2 regions of the Starkeya sp. ORNL1 genome follow, and region 1 is predicted to be linked to the other one. Evidence: predicted binding sites of a transcription regulator. Region 1 holds the regulator's gene; the other holds the start of a gene.
The links. The regulator HrcA, encoded in region 1, represses chaperone genes, less so after heat shock. The targets are predictions, from matches to a motif close to GTTAGCACTCNCNNNNNGNGAGTGCTAAC.

Region 1 (10,668 bases):
CTTCAGCCGCGCTTCGCCTCGATGGCGTCCCAGATCAGCGCCGCGATGTCCGGCCCGCCGAGCCGGCGGATGGCGCGGATGCCGGTCGGCGAGGTGACGTTGATCTCGGTAAGATTGCCGTCGATCACATCGATGCCGGTGAAGAGCAGCCCCTTTTCACGCAGCGAGGGCCCGAGCCGCTCGCAGATCTCGCGCTCGCGCGATGTCAGGTCGGTCTCCCGCGCCGCGCCGCCGCGCACCATGTTGGAGCGCAGATCGCCCTCGCTCGGCACCCGGTTCACCGCGCCGGCAAAGATGCCGTCGACCAGGATGATGCGCTTGTCGCCGGCCTTCACCTCCGGGAGGAAGCGCTGGATCACCCAGGGTTCGCGGAAGGTGGTGGCGAACAGGTCATAGAGCGAGCCGAAATTGAGGTCGTCGCGGGTGAGGCGGAACACCGCAGCGCCGCCATTGCCATAGAGCGGCTTGGCGACGATATCGCCCTGCTCGTCACGGAATGCCTTGATCTCCTGGAGGTCGCGGGTGATCAGCGTCGGCGGCATCAGATCAGGGAATTCGGTGACGAAGATCTTCTCCGGCGCGTTGCGCACATGGATGGGATCATTCACCACCAGGGTCTTCGGATGCACGCGCTCCAAGAGATGCGTCGCGGTGACATAGTTCATGTCGAACGGCGGATCCTGCCGCATCAGGATTACGTCGAACGTCTCCAGCGCCACGCGCTCGGGTGCGCCGAGGGTGAAATGGTCCCCCTTGACGTCACGCACCTGAAGCGGCTCGACGGTGGCGAAGACGTTGCCGTCGCGCATGGCGAGGCGATCGGTGGTATAATAGGAAAGCGTGTGGCCGCGGGCCTGCGCTTCCAGCAGCATCGCGAAGGTCGAATCGCCGGCAATATTGATGCGGTCGATCGGGTCCATCTGGACGGCGACGTTCAGGCTCATGGCGCGTCAGCTCTCGGAAAATCGTGCGGCGGATGTTCGTCGTAATTAATGGCTCGTGATGCGAAGCGCCATGGCAAGCCGTTGCCGCTCATTCCGCCTCGAACGCACCGGCTAGGTGCACCGGGGGACGACCAGGCGCGACCAGCACCACGTCGAGCCGCATGTCGAGACCGGCATATTCGGGATGCCGGGCGAGGAAAATCTCCGCCGCTTCCACAATGCGCCGCCTTTGCCTCGGCAGGATGGATTCGGCGGCGGTGTCGATGCGGGCGCGGGCCTTCACCTCGACGAACAGCAGCAGCGATTCGCACCGCGCCACCAAATCGATCTCGCCGCGCGGCGTGCGCACCCGCGTCGCCACGATGCTGAAGCCCTTGGAAACCAGCAGCGCCGAGGCGGTGGCTTCGGCATCGACTCCGCGGGTGAAGGCGGCGCGGCGGGCTTCAGTCACCACTCGTGCGCTCCAAAGTAAGCGCGAGGGCATAGATTTCGCGCCGCGGCCGGCCGGTGGCGGCGGCGACCGCGCTCGCCGCGTCCTTCAGCGAGAGCGTTGCCAGCGCGCGGCGCAGCGCCTCCTCGACGTCGGCGTCACTCGCCTCCTCCTCGGTCGGGCCGCTGACCACCAGCACGATCTCGCCTTTCGGCGCGCCCGCCTCGTCATAATGCGCCGCCAGCGCATCGAGCGGGCCACGCCTGATCTCCTCGAAGGTCTTGGTCAGTTCGCGGCACACCGCGGCAGCGCGGGAACCAAGGCCGGCGGCGAGATCGGCGAGGCTTTCCGCCAGGCGCGGGCCGGTCTCATAGAGCACCAGCGTGGCGTCGAGCCCGCGCAATTCGGCGATGCGGCTGCGGCGGGCGCCGCCCTTCGCCGGCAGGAAGCCCTCGAAGAAGAAGCGGTCGGTCGGCAGTCCCGCCGCCACCAGGGCGGCGAGGCTGGCCGAGGCGCCGGGAATCGGCACCACGCGATGCCCGGCCTCGATCGCCGCGCGCACCAGCTTGAAGCCGGGATCGGACACCAAAGGCGTGCCGGCATCCGACACCAGCGCCAGCGTGCCGCCATCGGCGAGCAGGGCCAGCAGCCGTGGGCGGGCGCTCTCGGCATTATGGTCGTGATAGGCGGTCAGCGGCGTCTCGATGCCGTAACGCTCCATCAGCCGGTGGGTGATGCGGGTGTCCTCGCAGGCGACGAGATCGGCGCCGGCCAGCGTCTCCAGCGCGCGCACCGTGACATCGCCGAGATTGCCGATCGGCGTCGCCACCACGTGCAGGCCCGGTTGCAGGCGAGGTGCGGGGAGGGCTTGCCCGGCGAGGCGGAAGATGCGGGAGCGTGGCGGGGACGCAGGGTCTTTCATGATGCCGTCACTGTAAGGCCCCTCAACGCTGCCGTCATGTGCCGCCAGGATGCGGAACGGGTGGATATGTCGGCAAATTTTAAGAATCCGGCGCAGCTGCGAGGTGGCATCACGGCGCGCGGCAGCCTAAAAGGGCAGAGGTGCCGAAGGCGCAGGCAGGCATTGGCGATGAGCATATTCGGTCTTCCGTCCTTCGGTCGCACGCTGCGCGGCGGTGCGCTGGCGATTGCGTGCACGCTGCTCGCGGCCTGCGGCGGCGGCGTTTCCGATGCGCCGCCCACCGCGGCCTTGCCACCGGAGCAGCCGCTCGCGCAGCAGCAGCCGGCCAATGTCATTGGCACCGGGAGCACCCCGGTCACGCTGATCCTGCCGCTCGGCGCTTCCGGCAATGCCGCCCTGGCGGCGCAGGCGCTGCGCAATGCCGCCGAGATGGCGATGGAAGAGAGCGGCGGCGCCGACATACGGATCATCGTCAAGGATGACGGCGGCAATTCACAGGGCGCGCAGGCCGCAGCCCAGCAGGCGGTGGACGAGGGCGCCCGGGCGATCATCGGGCCGCTGTTCGCCCACACCGTCGCCGCGGCGGGGCAGGTGGCACGCTCGCGCAGCCTGCCGCTGGTCGGCTTCTCCACCGACACCAATGTGGCGACGCAGGGAGTCTATCTGCTCAGCTTCCTCCCCGAGACCGATGTCGAGCGCGTGGTGCGCTTCGCCGCCGCCCGCGGCAAGCGTTCCTTCATCGCGCTGCTGCCGGAAAACGCCTACGGCTCGGTGGTGGAGGCCGCCTTCCGCGAGGCGGTACCGGCGGCCGGCGGGCGCATCGTCGGCATCGAGCGCTACGCCACCGACAAGCCGAATTATGCCGATGCCGCGCGCCGCCTCGCCGCGGCGGCGCAGGCCGCGGATGCCGTCTTCCTGCCCGACGCCGCGGACGTGGTGCCGCAGCTGGCGCAAGCGCTTACCGCGGCCGGGGTCGATCTCAAGCGCATGCAGCTGATGGGCACCGGACTGTGGGACGACCCGAGGATGGCCGCCTCGCCCTCGCTCTCGGGCGGCATCTATGCGGCGCCGGATCCCGCCGGCTTCCGCGCCTTCGCCCAGCGCTACCGCACGCGCTATGGCCGCGAGCCGGCGCGCACAGCGGCGCTGGCGCACGATGCGGTGTCGCTGATGGTAGCAATCGTGAAGTCTCAGGGCCCGATGGGCATCACCGACCAGGCGATCCAGAGCCCGGCAGGCTTCTCGGGCGTCGACGGCATCTTCCGCTTCAAGAGCGACGGCACCAACCAGCGCGGCCTCGCCATCATGCAGCTGCAGCCCGGCGGCGCCCGCGTGCTGGAGCCGGCGCCAAGGAGCTTTGGTGCCGGGGCGGGGCTCTAGATTCCCCATATGTCGTCATCCCGGAATTGCCGCAGGCAATATCCGGGATCGTAGGAAGGTGATGCGCGGGACTTCATGCGATCCCGGCTCTACGGCTTCGCCTCCGGCCGGGATGACACTCGGAAACTAAGCCGCCAGATCGGCGACGATGGCGTCGAGCACCGGGAAGCCCTGCGGGGTAACGCGCAGGCGGCCGTCGGGGAGTTCCTCGATCATGCGCTCCGCCAGCAGCGCGGCGACGCGAGCCGGCTCGAAATCGCGGCCCGAGAGCCGGGCGAAGCGGTGGCGGTCGATGCCCTCCGCGAGGCGCAGGCCCATCAGCAGATACTCGTCGGACTGCTCCATCCGGCTCAGCCCCTCATCGACGATGATGCCGTGGCCCTGCGCTTCGACCAGGCCGAGCCAGGCCTCCGGGCCGCGCTCCACCGCGGTGGCGCGGCGACCCTCCGGGGTATCGAGCCGGCCATGGGCGCCGGGGCCGATGCCGGCATATTCGCCATAGCGCCAATAAACAAGGTTATGCCGGCTCTCGGCGCCGGGACGGGCGTGGTTGGAGATCTCATAGGCTGGCAGCCCGGCCTCGCGGGTGGTCTCCTGCGTCACGTCCCACAGCGCGCGGGCGACGTCTTCGTCCGGAATCTTCAGCTTGCCGGCGCGGAACAGCATCTCGAAGGGCGTGCCCTCCTCGATGGTGAGCTGGTAGAGCGAGAGATGCTCGCAGCCTTCCGAGATCGCTTTCAGCAACTCGGCGCGCCACGCATCCGGCGTCTGGTTCGGGCGGGCATAGATCAGGTCGAACGAGACCCGCTCGAACGCGCCGCGCGCCACCGCCACCGCGGCCAGCGCCTCGTCGGCGGTATGCATGCGGCCCAGCGATTTCAGCGAGGCATCGTCCAGCGCCTGCACGCCGAGCGAGACGCGGTTGACGCCGGCAGCGCGGTAGCCGCGGAAGCGGCCGGCCTCGACACTGGTGGGATTGGCCTCCAGCGTCACCTCGGCACGGGCATCGAGCGGCCAGGCCTCATTGACGGCATCGAGTATCGCGCCGACCGTCGCCGGCTCCATCAACGAGGGCGTGCCGCCGCCGAAGAACACGCTGGCGGTGCGGCGCTGGCCGATACGCTCGCGCACATTGGCGATCTCCGCCCTGAAGGCGGCGATGAAGCGCGCCTGGTCGGGCGGGGAATGCCGGACATGCGAATTGAAGTCGCAATAGGGGCATTTGGCGAGGCAGAACGGCCAATGCACATAGACGCCGAAGCCGGGATCGAGCGGCGGCGGCGGGCTTGAAGGCGGCCGTTCCAACGTCATCGCATCAGCCAATATCGGCCTCCGGGAAGTCCGCCCCGAGGCAGGCTTCGGCCAGCGCCATGAAGGCCCGGGCACGGTGCGACAGGCCACGGCCGAGCGGCGGCAATCCGTGCTTCTCGGCGCCGGTCATCTCGCCGAAGGTACGCGGATTGTTTTCAGGTTGCCCATCCGGCTGGAACATCGGGTCATAGCCGAAACCAGCCGGACCGCGCGGCGGCCAGACCAGCGTGCCTTCGACCACGCCCTCGAAATCCTCCGCATGGCCGTCCGGCCAGGCAAGGCAGAGCGCGGAGATGAAGTAAGCGCGGCGCTGCTCGGGAAGCGTCCCTTCAGCTTCCCTCAAGCCTTCCTCGACCTTGGCCATGGCCGCGGCAAAGTCCTTCTCCGGTCCCGCCCAGCGCGCGGTGAGCAGGCCGGGGGCACCACCGAGCGCATCGACGCAGAGACCGGAATCGTCGGCGAATGCCGGCAATCCCGCCAGCCGCGCGGCGGAATTGGCCTTGATGCGGGCGTTCTCGGCGAAAGTGAGCCCGGTCTCGTCCGGCTCCGGCAGATCGAGCTCGCCAGCGGACACCGCATCGACGCCATAAGGCGCGAGCAGGCCACGCATCTCCTCGAGCTTGCCGGGATTGTGGGTCGCGATGACGACCTTGCCCTGGAGACGGCGGTGCTCGCCCATGCTCAGGCCACCGCCAGCTTCTGCAGATCTACCAGCTTGCCGACACCCTTGCGGGCGAGGCCGAGCATGGTGTTGAACTCTTCCTCGGTGAAGGGCGTCTTCTCCGCGGTGCCCTGCACCTCGACGAAGCCGCCGGAGCCGGTCATGACGAAGTTCACGTCGGTCTCAGCCTGCGAATCCTCGGCGTAGTCGAGATCGAGCCGGGCTTCGCCCTCGACGATGCCGCAGGAGACGGCGGCAAGATTGTCGCGCAGCGGCAGCGCCGGGATCATGCCGCGTGCCTTCATCCAGCTGAGGCAATCGTGCAGCGCGATCCAGGCACCGGTCACGGAGGCGGTGCGGGTGCCGCCATCGGCCTGGATGACGTCGCAATCCACCGTGATCTGGCGCTCGCCGAGCTTCTCCAGGTCCACCACCGCGCGGAGCGAACGGCCGATCAGCCGCTGGATCTCCTGGGTGCGGCCGGACGGCTTGCCGGCGGTGACTTCGCGGCGGGTACGCTCATGGGTGGCGCGCGGCAGCATGCCGTATTCGGCCGTCACCCAGCCGCGGCCCTGGCCCTTCAGCCATGGCGGCAGGCGCTCTTCCAGCGTCGCTGCGACCAGCACATGGGTCTCGCCGAACTTGACCAGGCACGAGCCCTCGGCATGGCGCAGCACGCCGCGCTCGAAGCTGACGGCGCGCATCTCGTCGGCGGCACGGCGGGACGGGCGCATGGCTTTTCTCCTTGTTGTTCGGCTGCCCTTGTACGTGCGTCGCAAGGTGGGCCGCAAGGGGCGCAAGTCGTGGAAGCTGGCCGGGTGCGCGTTACCCGGGATTTGGTCCGGCATCAAAGCGCTCGCGGGCAGCGTCCAGCTCGTCGCCGTGCCGCTCGGCCCAGCGGTCGAGCACCACGAGCGCATCGCTCAGCGAAGCGCCGAGCGGGCTCAGCTCATATTCGACATGCAGCGGCATGATCTGGAGATCGCAGCGAATCACCAGCCCGTTGCGCTCCAGCTCCTTCAGCGTCTGGGTCAGCATCTTCTGCGAGATACCGCCGATGCGGCGGAGCAGTTCGCCATTGCGCACCGGCCCGTCGGCCAGCGCCGGAAGGATCAGCATCGCCCATTTGCCGGAGATCAGCTCCAGCGCATGGCGAGCGGTGCAATTGGCGTCATAGACATTCCCGGTCCGCGGCGGGACGAGCGCGTCGTTGTCCAGAGGCGATGGGCTCGCAGGTGCTGGCTTCATGGTTACCTGAAGGTGCCTAATTGTTTGAAGCATATGATAAATCGATAGTGGCGCCGAACCAAGCAAGGAGGGGTCGATGGCCTGGGTGTTCCTGGCGCTGGCCAGCATCGTCGAGATCGTGATGGCACTGGCGCTCAAATATGCCGAGGGCTGGACCCGGCTGGGGCCGAGCGTCATCGGTGTCGTCGCGGCGCTCGCCAGCGTGTTCCTGCTGACCCTGGCCATGCGCGAGCTGCCGGCCGGCATTGCCTATGCCATCTGGACCGGTATCGGCTCGGCCGGCATCACGCTGCTCGGCGTCGTATTGTTCGGCGACTCGCTATCCCCGGCGCGGCTTGCCTGCATCGCCATGATCGTGGTCGCTGTTGCCGGCTTGCGGCTGCTCGGCACCGAGGGTTGAGGACGTTTGGAATGGCAGCTTGAACCGCCGCCGCATTGGCCGAATATAGAGGAGATCGAAAGGCGGCCTGAATCATGGCTCTCGACCCCCTAATCGCCGCGCGCGCCCCGGAGCTCGCCCGGCTCGACGAACGTTCACGAGAAATCTTCCGGCAGATCGTCGAGACCTATCTCGCCACCGGGGAGCCGGCAGGGTCGCGCAACATCTCGCGCATCATCCCGATGACGCTGTCGCCGGCATCGGTGCGCAACGTGATGGCGGACCTGGAGGCTGCCGGCCTCATCTTCGCGCCGCACACCAGCGCCGGCCGGCTGCCGACCGAACGCGGCCTGCGCTTCTTCGTCGACGCGCTGCTGGAGATCGGCGACATCGCCGAGGATGAGCGCAATTCCATCGAGGCGCAGGTGCGCGCCGCCGCCCGCGGCAAGACCGTGGACGGCGTGCTGGCGGAAGCCTCGGCGATGCTCTCCGGCCTGTCGCGCGGGGCGGGCGTCGTCACCGCCACCAAGACCGACGTGCGTCTCAAGCATATCGAGTTCGTGCCGCTCGATCCCTCACGCGCGCTGCTGATCCTGGTAGCCGAAGATGGCGAGGTGGAGAACCGGCTGGTACCGCTGCCGCCCGGCCTGCCGGCCTCGGCGCTGATGGAGGCAACCAATTTCCTCAATGCCCGCACCCGCGGGCGCACGCTGGAGGATCTGCGGACCGAGGTGGACAAGGTGCTCGCCGCCCATCGCGCTGAACTCGACGAGATCACCGCGCGTGTGGTCGCGGCGGGGCTCGCCAGCTGGTCCGGCGGCGACAAGGCGGAGCGCCGGCTGATCGTGCGCGGACAGGCCAAGCTGCTGCACGACCTCAGGGCGATCGAGGATCTGGAGCGCATCCGCCTTTTGTTCGACGACCTCGAATCCAAGCAGGAAGTGGCGGAATTGCTGGGCCGCGCCGAGGAGGCGCAGGCGCTGCGCATCTTCATCGGCTCGGAGAACAAGCTGTTCTCGCTGTCCGGCTCCTCCACCATCGTCGCGCCCTATCGCGACGGGCAGGGACGAGTGGTCGGCGTGCTCGGCGTCATCGGGCCGACGCGGCTGAATTATGCCCGTATCGTACCTATGGTGGACTTCACCGCCCGCGTCGTCAGCCGCGTTCTGGGCGACCCGGGCGCCGATGCAGCTTGATTTTTCCTCAACCTGACCCGATATGGCGGGCGTGCGGCGAGAACCCCGACCGGGTCACCGCAACAATTTTCCAATGAGGTTCCGATGAGCGACGACAACCGCAATCCGGCGGAAGAGGCTGATATCGCTGCCAACGCGGCGGCCTCGGAAGAGGCCGAGCCGACCGCCGAGGACGCCATCAGCGCGCTGCTCGCCGAGAAAGAGCGGCTCGACGCGGAAGTGGCGAGCCTGAAGGACAAGTTCCTGCGCGCCTTCGCCGAGGCCGACAATGTGCGCCGCCGCGCCGAGCGCGAAGTGGCTGACGCCAAGGTCTATGGCATCGCCAATTTCGCCCGCGACGTGCTGACCGTCGCCGATGATTTCGAGCGGGCGCTCGGTGCCATCGACGCCGATGCGCGCGAGACCGCCGATGGCACGCTGAAGACGGTGCTGGACGGTATCGACCTGACGTCCCGGGCGCTGACGCAGACGCTGACCAAGCACGGCGTCGCCAAGATTGAGGCCGAGGGCACCAAGTTCGATCCGAACCTGCACCAGGCAATGTTCGAGGTGCCTAACCCCGAGGTACCGTCGGGCACCATCGTGCAGGTGGTGCAGCCCGGCTACACCATTGGCGGGCGCGTGCTGCGGCCGGCGCTGGTCGGCGTCGCCAAAGGCGGCCCGAAGGCCGCGCCCGAGGCTTCCGCGGACAAGACGGACGCGGCTTGAGAGCCTGACTCAAAATTCGACGACGGGCAGGTGAGCGGTCCATTTCCCCTGTCATGGCCGGCCTTGTGCCGGCCATCTCGGCCTCTGACGCGCTGTCCGGGATCGAGATCCCCGGCACAAGGCCGGGGATGACGGTCATTCTGGAAGTTTTCGGTCAGGCTCTGAAGCGACCTAACCGTCTTATCTCGGCTCGACGCCGTCGCGCAGCGCCCGCATGGCTGTGAAGTCGGTGTCGAAGCCCTCGGCGGCGGCGACGCCGATCATGCGGACATAGCCGCTGCGGCCGAAGCTGATCCATTGCGCCAGCTTCACTGGCTTGCCGGTCTTGACGTCCTCGCCCTTGGCGATGATCTCGAAGCCCGGCTGGCCGGCGATGCGCAGCGGGCCGCCACGCTCCAGCCTGATCTCGCGCACGCCCGGCACCGAGGCGACGGCGCGCCGCGCGAAGCTCGGCCGCTCATCATCGCGCACGTCGCCCATGCCGTAAGCGGCGACGAAATAAGGCTGGTCGGCGCCGTCAAGCACATCGTTCGGACCCTTGGTCAGCAGTACCGCGGAACCGCCGAGCACCTTCACGATGCGATAGCCTTCCAGCGGCGAGACACGGAAGGGCAATTTGGCCAGCAATTCCTCGGTGGTCGGCGGCGGACGGAACACCACGCTGAGCAAGGCCTGCTCGATGGCCGCGTCCGGATAGCGTGCGCTCGCCTCGTCGGGAAGCTGCGCGGTGACGAGAGCGGTGGTGCCGTCGCCGGCCGCCAGCAGGATCCATTTGCGCAGCGCCAATGTGCCAACGCTCTGGAAGCCGGAGAGCAGCTGGCCCTTGACGCCGCCAGCGAGCTCGACATCGCGGCGCTTCTCGATGGTCACGCCCTGCTTCGCCAGCGCTGCGGCGTTGGAAAAGCTGTCCCGCACCTCCTGATAGGCCGGCGGCGGCATTTCGGCGATGAGGATGGACGCACGCGCGCCGCGATCCTCGAAGCCCTGCACCATTTCGCTCGGAATCATGCCGGCGGGCGGCACCAGGCCAACCGAGCCGCCCCTGGCGAAGACCGGATCGGCGGCATGCGCCGGCAAAATGAGGCAGAGCCCGACCATCAGGCCCGCAAAAAGTCTCAACATGCCGTTTCCTCAATTTTCAAGGGCACGATCAATCGGATGCACGCGCCGTAGTGTCAAATTGATGCGCCCAGGCCCATTCAGCAAGGTCGAGCTGCCGGGCACGATCCGATCGACACCGTGAAAGGCGAGCCGGCTCAAGCCGGAGAGCAGCAGGGCATCCCCGGATTCGAGGCGGATGGAACGGGTCGGATCGCGCCGCGAAGTGCCGCCGATACGAAACACCGCAGTATCACCGAGAGAAAGCGACAGAACCGGGGCGGCGAATTCCAGCTCGTCACGATCCTGGTGCAGCCCCATGCGGGCGCCCTCGCCATACCAGTTGATGAGGCAGGCTTCCGCCTCCGGGGCATCGGCGGCCAGCATCCGC
Region 2 (10,668 bases), 1.3 Mb from region 1:
GTGGTGCTGACCGACGATGCCGGCTCCGACCTGTTCGGCAGGATGGCGACAGTCGCGACCTTCGCGCTGGTGCTGCTGCTCACGCTGCTGATCCTGCTGGCGGCCGGGCCGATCTCGCGGGTCATCGGACGCGGCGGCTCGTCCGTCATCAGCCGGGTGATGGGGATGATCCTCGCCGCGCTTGCCGTCGATCTGGTGCTGACGGCAGTCAGCCAATGGCTGTCGCTGCCGCCGATCTGAGGCGGCCGCGGCCCGTCACGTCTCCACCGGCGGCGGGACGCCGAGGTGCTTCGACAGGAAATCGATGGTGCGTCCCCACGCCAGTTCGGCGGCGGTGGGGTCGTAGCGGCTCGGGCTGGTGTCGTTGTTGAAGGCGTGATTGGCGCCGTCATAGACATAGATGGCGTAGTCCTTGCCGGCCTGCTTCAGCGCGGCCTCATAGGCCGGGATGCCGGCATTGATGCGGTTGTCGAGCCCGCCATAATGCAGCAGCAAGGCGGCCTTGATGTCCTCGACGCGTTCGATCGGGGGCTGCATGCCGTAATAGGCGACGCCGGCCTTCAGTTCCGGGCTCGCCTCGGCCATCAGGTTCACCATGCCGCCGCCCCAGCAGAAGCCGACCGCGCCGACCGAGCCGTTCGAGGCCGCATTGGTCGCGAGGAAGCTGACCGCATCCTTCAGCCGCGCCACCGTCGCCGGGCCGTCGAGCTTGCCGATCATGTCGCGCGCCTTGTCCTCATCAGCGGGCGTGCCGCCATCGGACGAGAGCAGGTCGACGCCGAAGGCGAGGAAGCCGTCGAGCGCGAGACGGCGGGTGACGTCCTTGATGTGCGGATTGAGGCCGCGGTTCTCGTGGATGACGATGACCGCCGGCCGCTTGGCGTCGACGCGCTTGGCCCGCACCAGATAGCCGCTCACCGTGGTCGCACCGGACGGGTAGCCGGTGGTCGAGATGTCGAGGCGCTTGTCGTCCTCGGCCACTTGCGCGGCCTGGGCATAATCATTGGTGAGCAAGGGCAGCATGGCGGCCGCCGCTGCCATGGAGCCGGCCACGGTGGCGAGCCGGTCCATGAATTCCCGCCGGCCGAGCTGGCCGTGGGTGAAGCGGTCATAGAGATCGATGATGCGCTGGTCCATCCGCTGCCTCCCTGACGTTTGGGGCGGCAAGGTGGACCGGATCGAAGCGAAGCGCACATCAGAAATGAGAGAGGCCGCCCGAAGGCGGCCTCTCGAACATTGCTTCCATCGTCATCCCGGAACGGCCGCAAGGCCGTATCCGGGATCGCTGGACGCTCTCTTCCGTTGCGCGATCCCGGCTCTTCGCTGCGCTGCGGCCGGGATGACGCCTGAAGAGGCTGGACTCAGAAGTCCATGCCGCCCATGCCGCCGCCGCCCGCCGAAGTCGGCCTTGGCCGACTTCGGGTTCTTGGCGATTGCCGGGCGGCTTAGCGCGACATCAGAAGTCCATGCCGCCCATGCCGCCGCCGCCCGCCGAAGTCGGCCTTGGCCGACTTCGGGTTCTTGGCGATTGCCGGGCGGCTTAGCGCGACATCAGAAGTCCATGCCGCCCATGCCGCCGCCGCCCGGCATGGCCGGGGCGCCCGACGGGGGCTTCGGCAGGTCGGCGATCAGGGCTTCGGTGGTGACCAGCAGGCCGGACACGGAAGCCGCGTCCTGCAGAGCGGTGCGCACGACCTTGGCCGGGTCGACGATGCCGGAGGCGATCATGTCGACGAACTGCTCGGTCTGGGCGTTGAAGCCGAAGTTCTGGTCCTTCGATTCCTGCACCTTGCCGACCACGATCGAGCCTTCCACGCCTGCATTCTCGGCGATCTGGCGGATCGGGGCTTCCAGCGCGCGCAGCACGATCTTGATGCCGGCAGCGATGTCGGGATTGTCGGAGGTCAGCTTCTCCACCGCCTTCTTGGCGCGCAGCAGGGCAATGCCGCCGCCCGGGACGATGCCTTCTTCCACCGCAGCGCGGGTGGCGTTCAGCGCGTCGTCGACGCGGTCCTTCTTTTCCTTCACTTCGACTTCGGTCGCGCCGCCGACGCGGATCACCGCGACGCCGCCGGCGAGCTTGGCCAGACGCTCCTGCAGCTTCTCGCGGTCGTAGTCCGAGGTGGTCTCCTCGATCTGCGCCTTGATCTGCGCGACGCGGCCTTCGATGTCCTTCTTCTTGCCGGCGCCATCGACGATGGTGGTCTTTTCCTTCTCGATGATCACCTTCTTGGCGCGGCCGAGCATGGCGAGATTGACGCTCTCCAGCTTGATGCCGAGGTCTTCGGAGATGACCTGGCCACCGGTGAGGATGGCGATGTCTTCCAGCATGGCCTTGCGGCGATCGCCGAAGCCCGGAGCCTTCACCGCCGCGACCTTGAGGCCGCCGCGCAGCTTGTTGACGACGAGCGTGGCCAGGGCCTCGCCCTCGACGTCTTCCGCCACGATGACGAGCGGCTTGCCGGACTGGACGATCTGCTCGAGGACCGGGAGGATCGCCTGGAGACCCGAGAGCTTCTTGTCGAAGATCAGCAGGTAGGCGTCTTCGAGGTCGGCGACCATCTTCTCGGCATTGGTGATGAAGTAGGGCGAGAGGTAGCCCCGGTCGAACTGCATGCCCTCGACCACTTCGAGCTCGGTCTCGGCGGTCTTGGCTTCCTCGACGGTGATGACACCCTCATTGCCGACCTTCTGCATCGCGCCGGCGATCATCTGGCCGATCGAGGCGTCGCCATTGGCGGAGATGGTGCCGACCTGGGCGACTTCGTCGGTGTTCTTCACCTTCTTGGCGCGCTTGGAAATGTCCTTGATCGCCTCGGCGACGGCGAGGTCGATGCCGCGCTTCAGGTCCATCGGGTTCATGCCGGCGGCGACCGACTTGGCGCCTTCCTTCACGATGGCCTGCGCCAGCACGGTGGCGGTGGTGGTGCCGTCGCCGGCGGTGTCGTTGGTCTTGGAAGCGACTTCACGCACCAGCTGGGCGCCGAGATTCTCGAAGCGATCCTCGAGCTCGATCTCCTTGGCGACGGTGACGCCGTCCTTGGTGATGCGCGGGGCGCCGAAGCTCTTCTCGATGACGACGTTGCGGCCCTTGGGGCCGAGCGTCACCTTGACGGCATTGGCGAGGATGTCGACGCCGCGGAGCATCTTGTCACGCGCATCGGAGGAGAATTTTACTTCTTTGGCAGCCATGTGGCCTACTCCTTGTCGGTTTGCCGCCGGCGCCGCCAGCTCCCGCGAAGGGAGGATCCGCGGGGATGTCCCGCGGCGACAGGCGCCGGATCGATATGGGGAAGGCGCAGCGTCAGCCGACGATGCCCATGACGTCGGATTCCTTCATGATGAGGAGATCCTGGCCGTCGATCTTCACTTCGGTGCCCGACCACTTGCCGAACAGCACCTTGTCGCCAGCCTTGACGTCCAGCGGGACAAGCTTGCCGGCCTCGTCGCGGGCGCCGGAGCCGACCGCGAGCACTTCGCCCTGCGAGGGCTTTTCCTTGGCGGTGTCGGGGATGATGATGCCGCCCGCAGTCTTCTCTTCGGCATCGAGGCGCTTCACCACGATGCGGTCATGCAGGGGACGGAATTTCAGCTTGGCCATAGGTGTTCCTCGGTCTTCCTGTTGCGCCGCCGCGGCGCTCCGTGGGGCCGGCCTCTGGCACTCACTCCCGGGGAGTGCCAGAGCCGAGGCCGAGATAGGCAGAGCGCCAGAAGGTGTCAAGCGGAGTCGGGCCTAGTCAGGCCGGAAGCGGGCACCGTGGTGAATGCAAAACGCCCGGCCCGCGGGAGCGGACCGGGCGTGAAGCCCCGGAACGATCAGAAGGAGGCTCAGGCCACCTTCTTGAAGTTCTTCTCGACCGACGCCTTGAACGGCTCGGCGGTATCGGTCGCCACCTTCTGGGCGATCACCGAAAGTTCCTTGGCCTGGCCGGAGAGCACGTCGAACTGCTTGCGCAGGTGGCTGGTGGAGAGTTCGACCGCTTCCGACACGCTCTTGGTGGCGAGCAGCGCGCCGAAATAGTCAAACGCCGCGTTCACATTGGTGCGGAACGATTCCAGCGCAACGGTATTGTACTCGGTCACGCCCTTCGAAGCGGTCGCGTAGGTGTCTTCGATGAGGTCGGAAGTCTCTTCGGCTGTCGACTTCATCTTCTCATAGGCTTCGCGGGCATTCTGCACGCTCTTCTCGGCCATCTCGCGCACCACGGCGGGCACTTCGAGCGAGGGCACGTCGAACTTCGGAACTTCAAACTTCGGAGTCTCGAACTTGGCAGCCGCTGTCTCGAAGGCAGCGGCGGCGGCCTTGGCGGCCTTTTTGGGGGTAGCGGGGGTCGGCGTGATTTCAGCCTCAGACATGGGGGCAACCTCCTGTTCGCGGGGGCACTGGAACGATCGCGAAATCTGACCGTTTCCGCGGCATGACGGTCAGACTTTGTTCAACGATGCGGCAGCGAAGGCGTTTCGATCTGCTAACCGCTTACGGAGAGGCATAGCACCGTTTGTGCACTGCAGCAATATGTTGCAGTGCACAATATGCGTCGCCGTTGCGATTTTTTCGTTTCGAGCGAGCTACTCAGCTTGCACTGCAACATGATTTCACCGCAGCGCAGCCACGGCAAGGCCAATTTTGCTAATTTCAGCCTTTTGCCTTCGCAGATGCACGCTTTGGCTCGGCGGCCTTCGCAAATGCGGCACCGCTCGCGCTGATTGCCTTGGCCTGCTCAGAAAAGCGGCGGGTCTGTTCCATGGCGAATTCAGAATGCAGCTTCACCCACTCGTCCAGCGTGCGCGCCTTGGCCAGCCGGGCGGCGAAATCGAAGCTCGCCGCCACATTGGCCTCGGCAAAGCCGATGGTCTTGCGACTCAACTCGCGCACGCCGCCCTGGGCGGTGTCGACCCGATGCTCGGTCTCGTCGATGGCACGGTGCGCAGCGCCGATCAGGCTGTCGAGCGCCTTGCGCGCCTGCTCGATGCTGGTCTCCGCTATAGTGCGGAGTTCACCGGGAATTTCGAGGTTCGGTTGCTCAGTCATTGGCCGCCTCCGCATCCGGTCGCCAGACCTTGCGCGATCGGCGACGCGCCCGTCTAAAACTAAAGTATGATACGCGGTGTAAAAGGCAATGGCTTTCCTGTGTCCCGGCGCGAGCTTCGTCGGTTTGCCCGCAATCCGGGCGAACAATGAGAATGTGCTCTCGTTTCAGACCGCAGGCGCGTGATCTTTTCGCAGAAGTCGTTCAACTTTCGCGAACCATGTCCTGGTCGTGAGCGGTTAACCCGTTGCGGCGATGATGAGGCCGGGACCGGTTGCGCGCATGGCGCGTGGGCCGGGCCGGAACTATTGTCGGAAGCGTGCTTCCGCCACAGTCTGACGACACAACCGAGAGCTTATGAACACGCCGCCCGACGATACGCCCCGGCCACCGACCACGACCGCACCGCCCACCGCCTCTCCCGAGGAGGCGCTGCGTGCGCTCGCGCGTCCCGTGCTGGAGAGCGCCGGGCCGGCGTTGCTGGTGCGCGAGGATGGTACCGTCGTCGCGGCCAATGCGGGCAGCCGCCTCGGCGCCGCCACGCGGTTGCCGTCGGATCTCGCCGCCCGCATCGCCCGCATCGCGGCGACGCTGCGCCCTGGCCGGCCGCCGCGGCTGGAGCGGCTGCGCCTGCCCGGCCAGATGAGCGCGACGCTGGTCGGCTGCTCGCTCCTCGGCGTGCCCGGCGCCCGCGCCGTTCTGATTGCCCCGCCCGGTGCGCCCGCGCTCGGTCAGCCGCAGGCTGCCGTGCCGACGGCGCCGCCCGTCACTGCGAATGTCGCCGTGCCGCCCGCCGCGCCGGAACCGGCGGCCGAGGAACCGGCGGCGGTTGAGCCGCCTATCGAAGCGGGCGAGGCAGGGGTGCCTGCGCCAGATGAGCCCGTTGCGGCGGAACCCGCCGCCCCTCCTCCGGCCGAGCCAGTTGCCGAAGCCACCCTACCTGCGCCGGCATTGACGGCGGGCCGGGCGCGCTGGTTCTGGCAGACCGATGGCGACGGCCGTTTCCGCGCCGTCGATCCGCGGCTGGCGGCAGCCCTCGGACGAGACGCCGACGATCTTGACGGCAGCGACTGGGCAGCGCTCGGCGCACCCGCGGCGCATCAGGCGGCGACGGGTAGAGTCAGTTTCAGCCGTTTGGGTGTGCGTCTCGCGACGCTCGCCGGTGATCCGCTGTTCCTCGAGATCGGCGGCGTGCCGATGCGCGGCGACGGCATGCGCGGCTTCGCGCTGTCGTTGGCGCATGAGACGGCGGCAGCATCGAAAGCGACGGCCGCGGAGTCGTCCGCGGTCGAGGAGGCACCGCGCGACGAACGGCCCGCAGCGCCGGACGCGTCGACAAAATCCCCTCGAGGCCTGACCGAAAATTCCCTATCGGCCCTCATCCCGGGGCTTGACCCGGGGACCCAGCCAGAGCGCCCGCACCCGGATGAAGCCTGGGTGGCCGGGTCAAGCCCGGCCATGAGGGTGGAGGGGACGGCGACCAACGACCAGCCGACTGACGCGCCAAGCATTCAGGACGTGGTGGAGACGCCTGCTCCCCACGAAGCGCCAGCCGAAACTCAAGCGGCTACTGAGCCCGAAGCACCGGTCGAACTCGACTTGTCCGTCGAACCCGAGGCTCCGGTCACTGCCGCCTCCGAACCCTCCGAGCCGCTTACCGCCGAACGGCTTGCCCCACCCGCTTCCGCTTCCGCTCCCGCCGCCGAACAACCGCCGGTGCGCGTGGTGCTGAGCATCGTGCCGTCCTCGCCGAACGTCGTGCCGCTGCGCGCCGGGTCGGACGGATCGGGCGATGCCGCGCGCGCCTCCTGGGCCGGACTCAGCGCCGGCGAGCGCAACGCCTTCCGCGAGATCGCCCGGGCGCTGGGCGCGCGGCTGGAAGGCGTCGACGACACCACCTTTCCCGAACCACCAGCCCCGCCCGCTGCACAGCCGCCCCGGCCCCTGGAGCCGTCATCGGTCGTGCAGCTGAAGCCGGCCGAAGCCACGACGCCACCCGCGGCTGCCCAGCCCGAGCCGCCCATACTGGCGGAAGCTGCCCGCCCCGAGCCCTCGGCGTCGGAACTGCTCGACCTCGCGCTGCCGCCGGCGCCGGAGACCGAGGGTTTCCGCCGACTGCTGACCGAGGCCGAGCGGCCGATCCTCGACCGCCTGCCGCTCGGCGTCGTGGTCTATCGCGGCGACCAGTTGCTCTATGCCAATCGCGCGCTGCTCGACTGGAGCGGCTATGCCGACGCCGCCGCGCTGGAAGCCGCCGGCGGCCTAGCCGGACTGTTCGGCGAGGCCGGCTCCTCGGATGAGGCGGACGGCGCGCGTGCCCTCACCATGGTCAAGTCCGGCGGCGAGCACATCCCGGTCGAAGCGCGGCTGATGTCGGCGCCCTGGGAAGGCGGCACGGCGATGCTCTATGTGCTGCGGCGCGCCGGCTCCGGCTTCGACGAGCGCCTGCGCACCGCCGAGCTCGCCTTGCGCGAGGCCGAAGCCACCACCCGCGAACTGCGCGCCATCCTCGACACCGCGACCGACGGCGTGGTGCTGATCGACAAGGACGGCATCATCCTCAGCATGAACCGCTCGGCGGAAGCGCTGTTCGGCTTCGAATCCAGCGAGCTCCATGGCGAGAGCTTCACCTTGCTGTTCGCCCCCGAGAGCCGGCGCGCGGCGGTGGACTATCTCGACGGCCTCGCCTCCAACGGCGTCGCCAGCGTGCTGAATGACGGGCGCGAGGTGATCGGCCGGGTCCGCGAGGGCGGACTGATCCCGCTGTTCATGACCGTCGGGCGGGTCGGCGAGGATGCCGGCAAGTTCTGCGCGGTGCTGCGCGACATCACCCAATGGAAGCGCGCCGAGGAGGAACTGACCGAGGCCAAACGGCTCGCCGAGCGTGCGAACCTCGCCAAGTCGGACTTCCTCGCCAAGATCAGCCACGAGATCCGCACCCCGCTCAACGCCATCATCGGCTTCTCGGAAGTGATGATGGAGGAGCGTTTCGGGCCGATCGAGAATGAACGCTACCGCGACTATTTACGCGACATCCACGCCTCCGGCGGGCACCTGATCTCGCTCATCAACGATTTGCTCGACCTCTCCAAGATCGAGGCCGGCAAGCTCGACCTCGCCTTCACGAGCGTCGCGCTCAACGAGATCGTGCAGCAGTGCATGGCGATCATGCAGCCGCAGGCCAATCGCGAGCGCGTCATCATCCGCTCCTCGCTGGCGGCCGATTTGCCACCGGTGGTGGCGGATGCGCGCTCGATGCGGCAGATCGTGCTGAACCTCGTCTCCAACTCGATCAAGTTCAGCCGGCCGGGCGGCCAGGTCATCCTCTCCACCGCGCTCACCGAGGGCGGCGAAGTGGTGCTGAGGGTGCGCGACACCGGCATCGGCATGTCGGAGACCGACATCGCCACCGCCATGGAACCGTTCCGCCAGCTCGCCACCTCCGGCCGCTCGGGCTCCGGCGGCACCGGGCTCGGCCTGCCGCTCACCAAGGCGCTGGCCGAGGCCAATCGGGCGAGCTTCTCGATCCGCAGCGCGGTCGATGCCGGCACGATGGTGGAGATCACCTTCCCCTCGACACGGGTGCTGGCAGAGTAGCCAAGAGTTGTCATCCCGGAACGGGCGTTAGGCCGTATCCGGGATCGCGTGACGCTCTCTGCCTTCTTACGATCCCGGCTCTCCGGCTACGCCTACGGCCGGGATGACGCTTTCGGAATTCAGGGCGCCGGCGTCACCGCGCCGACCGCCTCGGTGCCGAGCAGCGGGCGCGCCGCGCCGGAGCGGCGGATCAGCGCCTGCGGGTCGGGCAGCAGGAACGGGCTGTCCCAGGGTCCCTGCGCTACAAAGGGCAGGTCGAAACTGGACGTCGCGGCCTCGCCGGCGACGGGGACCAGGCTGGCGACGCCCTTGAGATCGAGGTCGCGGCGCCCGATGGAGATGTCGCCGCCCACGGCGATGCGCACCGCCGGGCTTGCCACGTTGAGTTCGTCAATATGCGCGACGCCCTGCGCCACCGTCGCCTTGCCGTCGAGCGTGTCGAAGGGGGTACGCCCGCCGCGCAGGCTCCCGCTGCCGGACAGCGGCCGGCTTTCCAGGCGGCCGAGCACGCGGGCGACATCGATGCCGAGAATGGCGCCCGGCGCCGCGTTGAGCGTCATGGAGCCGGAGAGGTCGCCGGCAATATCGGAAACGCTCTCGCCGCTGCCGCCGAGCACGACACGGAAGGTGCCGGTGCCCTGCAGGCGCTCGAGCTGGAACAGGTCGCCGAGCGAGGTTTCGAGATCGACGTCGGTGCCGGCGAGCTCGATGCGGATGTCGGCGCCGGGCCCCGAGGCCGAGGCGGCGATGTTGGCAGCAGCGCGGAATCTGCCGTTCCAGGCTTCCGCGTCGCCGACGGTGAGGGCGAGCCGCCCGCCCTTCAAGAGTGCGCTGGCGGCGACGTGGTCGATCGAGGAATCCCCGGCCCGTACCTCGCCGGCGGAGAGCCGGAGATCGAGATCCACGCTCTTGAGCGGCGCGAGATCAAGCCGCGTGCGACTCCAATAGCCGTTGTCCGGATCGGAAATGGCGAGCTTTCCATACGACGACAGATCGAGCGTGCCGGCGGCAAAGCTGCCCTGCACCACGATGCGGCCGAGATCATTACGCAGCGTGAAGCCGCCTTCGCTGCGATTGCCGTCGAGCTCGATGCTGGCATTGCTGATGGCGGCGCTGCCCGGCTCAAGCAGCGCGCGTGCCTGCAGCGAGAACGGACCGAAGCCCTCGCGCGTCGGCGTATCGATATCGAGCCAACTCAACAGATCGCGCAGCTTGGCCGAGGAGAGGCTGACATCGCCTTCCGCCACCGGCTCGCCCGCGAACTTCGCCGTGCCGTCGAATTTGAAGGCGAAGGGCGCGCCGGAGACCGAGAACCGGGCGCGCGCGGCCTGGCCCTGCGCCAGTGCGCCCAGCTCATTGAAGCGCAGCTTGGTGTCGAGGCGCTCGCCCCGCCAATCGGCGCTGCCTTCGACGGCGAGGTCGCGCCCGCCGCGCCAGGAGATATCGCCATCGACCTGCTGGAGAACGGCGAGCGGCGCCACGCCTTGGCGGACCACCAGCCGGCCGCCGCTCACCCTGAGGCTGGCGCTGTGGCTATCGGTACCAAGCTGGCCGACCAACGCGCCGAGCGGCGAGGCGTCCCGAAAAGCGCCGTCCGCGATCACCAGCTCCGGCTGGTCGAGTTCGATACGCAGGGGCCGCACCTGCCCGGTCAGCAGCGGCATTATATGGAGCACGATGCGCGCCTGCGGCACGCTGAGCGAGGCCAGAGCGTCGCTGCCGAGCGAGAGGCCTTCGATCTCGATCGCCGGCCAGGGCAGCACGACGAAGCCGACCTTGCCCGTGATGTGCGGCGCGACGCCTGCGACCTCACCGAGCGCCGTCAATGCCTCCGCCCGCAGCCGCTCTTCCGACGCCAGCTTGGGCGCCGCCACCGCGGCGCCGAGCACCAGCAGGAGAGGCAGCAGCAGAAGTGGGACTAGTCGCTTCATGGAGCTCGATTCGGATCTGTCGTCGGAACGGCGAAGCGCTGGAGGAAAGCGCCTGAGAAACAGGACCCCGCCGATCCGGGCTGCCGCAGCGACGTGGAAAAGGCCGCCTG

Region 2: groES (co-chaperone GroES) is a predicted target of HrcA. The motif match lies at 3,655-3,683, and genes of this name have one in related genera.

Annotation. Positions count from the first base shown of each region.
Region 1 is NZ_CP048834.1:3,910,134-3,920,801, forward strand. It holds gene gshB (glutathione synthase) at 3-944, opposite strand; gene G3545_RS18575 (YraN family protein) at 1,033-1,398, opposite strand; gene rsmI (16S rRNA (cytidine(1402)-2'-O)-methyltransferase) at 1,388-2,296, opposite strand; gene G3545_RS18585 (penicillin-binding protein activator) at 2,465-3,676, shown strand; gene hemW (radical SAM family heme chaperone HemW) at 3,803-4,987, opposite strand; gene G3545_RS18595 (non-canonical purine NTP pyrophosphatase) at 4,992-5,666, opposite strand; gene rph (ribonuclease PH) at 5,669-6,382, opposite strand; gene G3545_RS18605 (helix-turn-helix domain-containing protein) at 6,474-6,896, opposite strand; gene G3545_RS18610 (multidrug efflux SMR transporter) at 6,973-7,296, shown strand; gene hrcA (heat-inducible transcriptional repressor HrcA) at 7,371-8,471, shown strand; gene grpE (nucleotide exchange factor GrpE) at 8,556-9,179, shown strand; gene G3545_RS18625 (hypothetical protein) at 9,360-10,301, opposite strand; gene G3545_RS18630 (alpha-ketoglutarate-dependent dioxygenase AlkB) at 10,311-10,668, opposite strand, start outside.
Region 2 is NZ_CP048834.1:2,580,976-2,591,643, forward strand. It holds gene G3545_RS12420 (MarC family protein) at 1-240, shown strand, start outside; gene G3545_RS12425 (dienelactone hydrolase family protein) at 256-1,137, opposite strand; gene groL (chaperonin GroEL) at 1,552-3,192, opposite strand; gene groES (co-chaperone GroES) at 3,305-3,601, opposite strand; gene G3545_RS12440 (phasin) at 3,829-4,356, opposite strand; gene G3545_RS12445 (phasin family protein) at 4,637-5,179, opposite strand; gene G3545_RS12450 (ATP-binding protein) at 5,388-8,627, shown strand; gene G3545_RS12455 (AsmA-like C-terminal region-containing protein) at 8,747-10,558, opposite strand.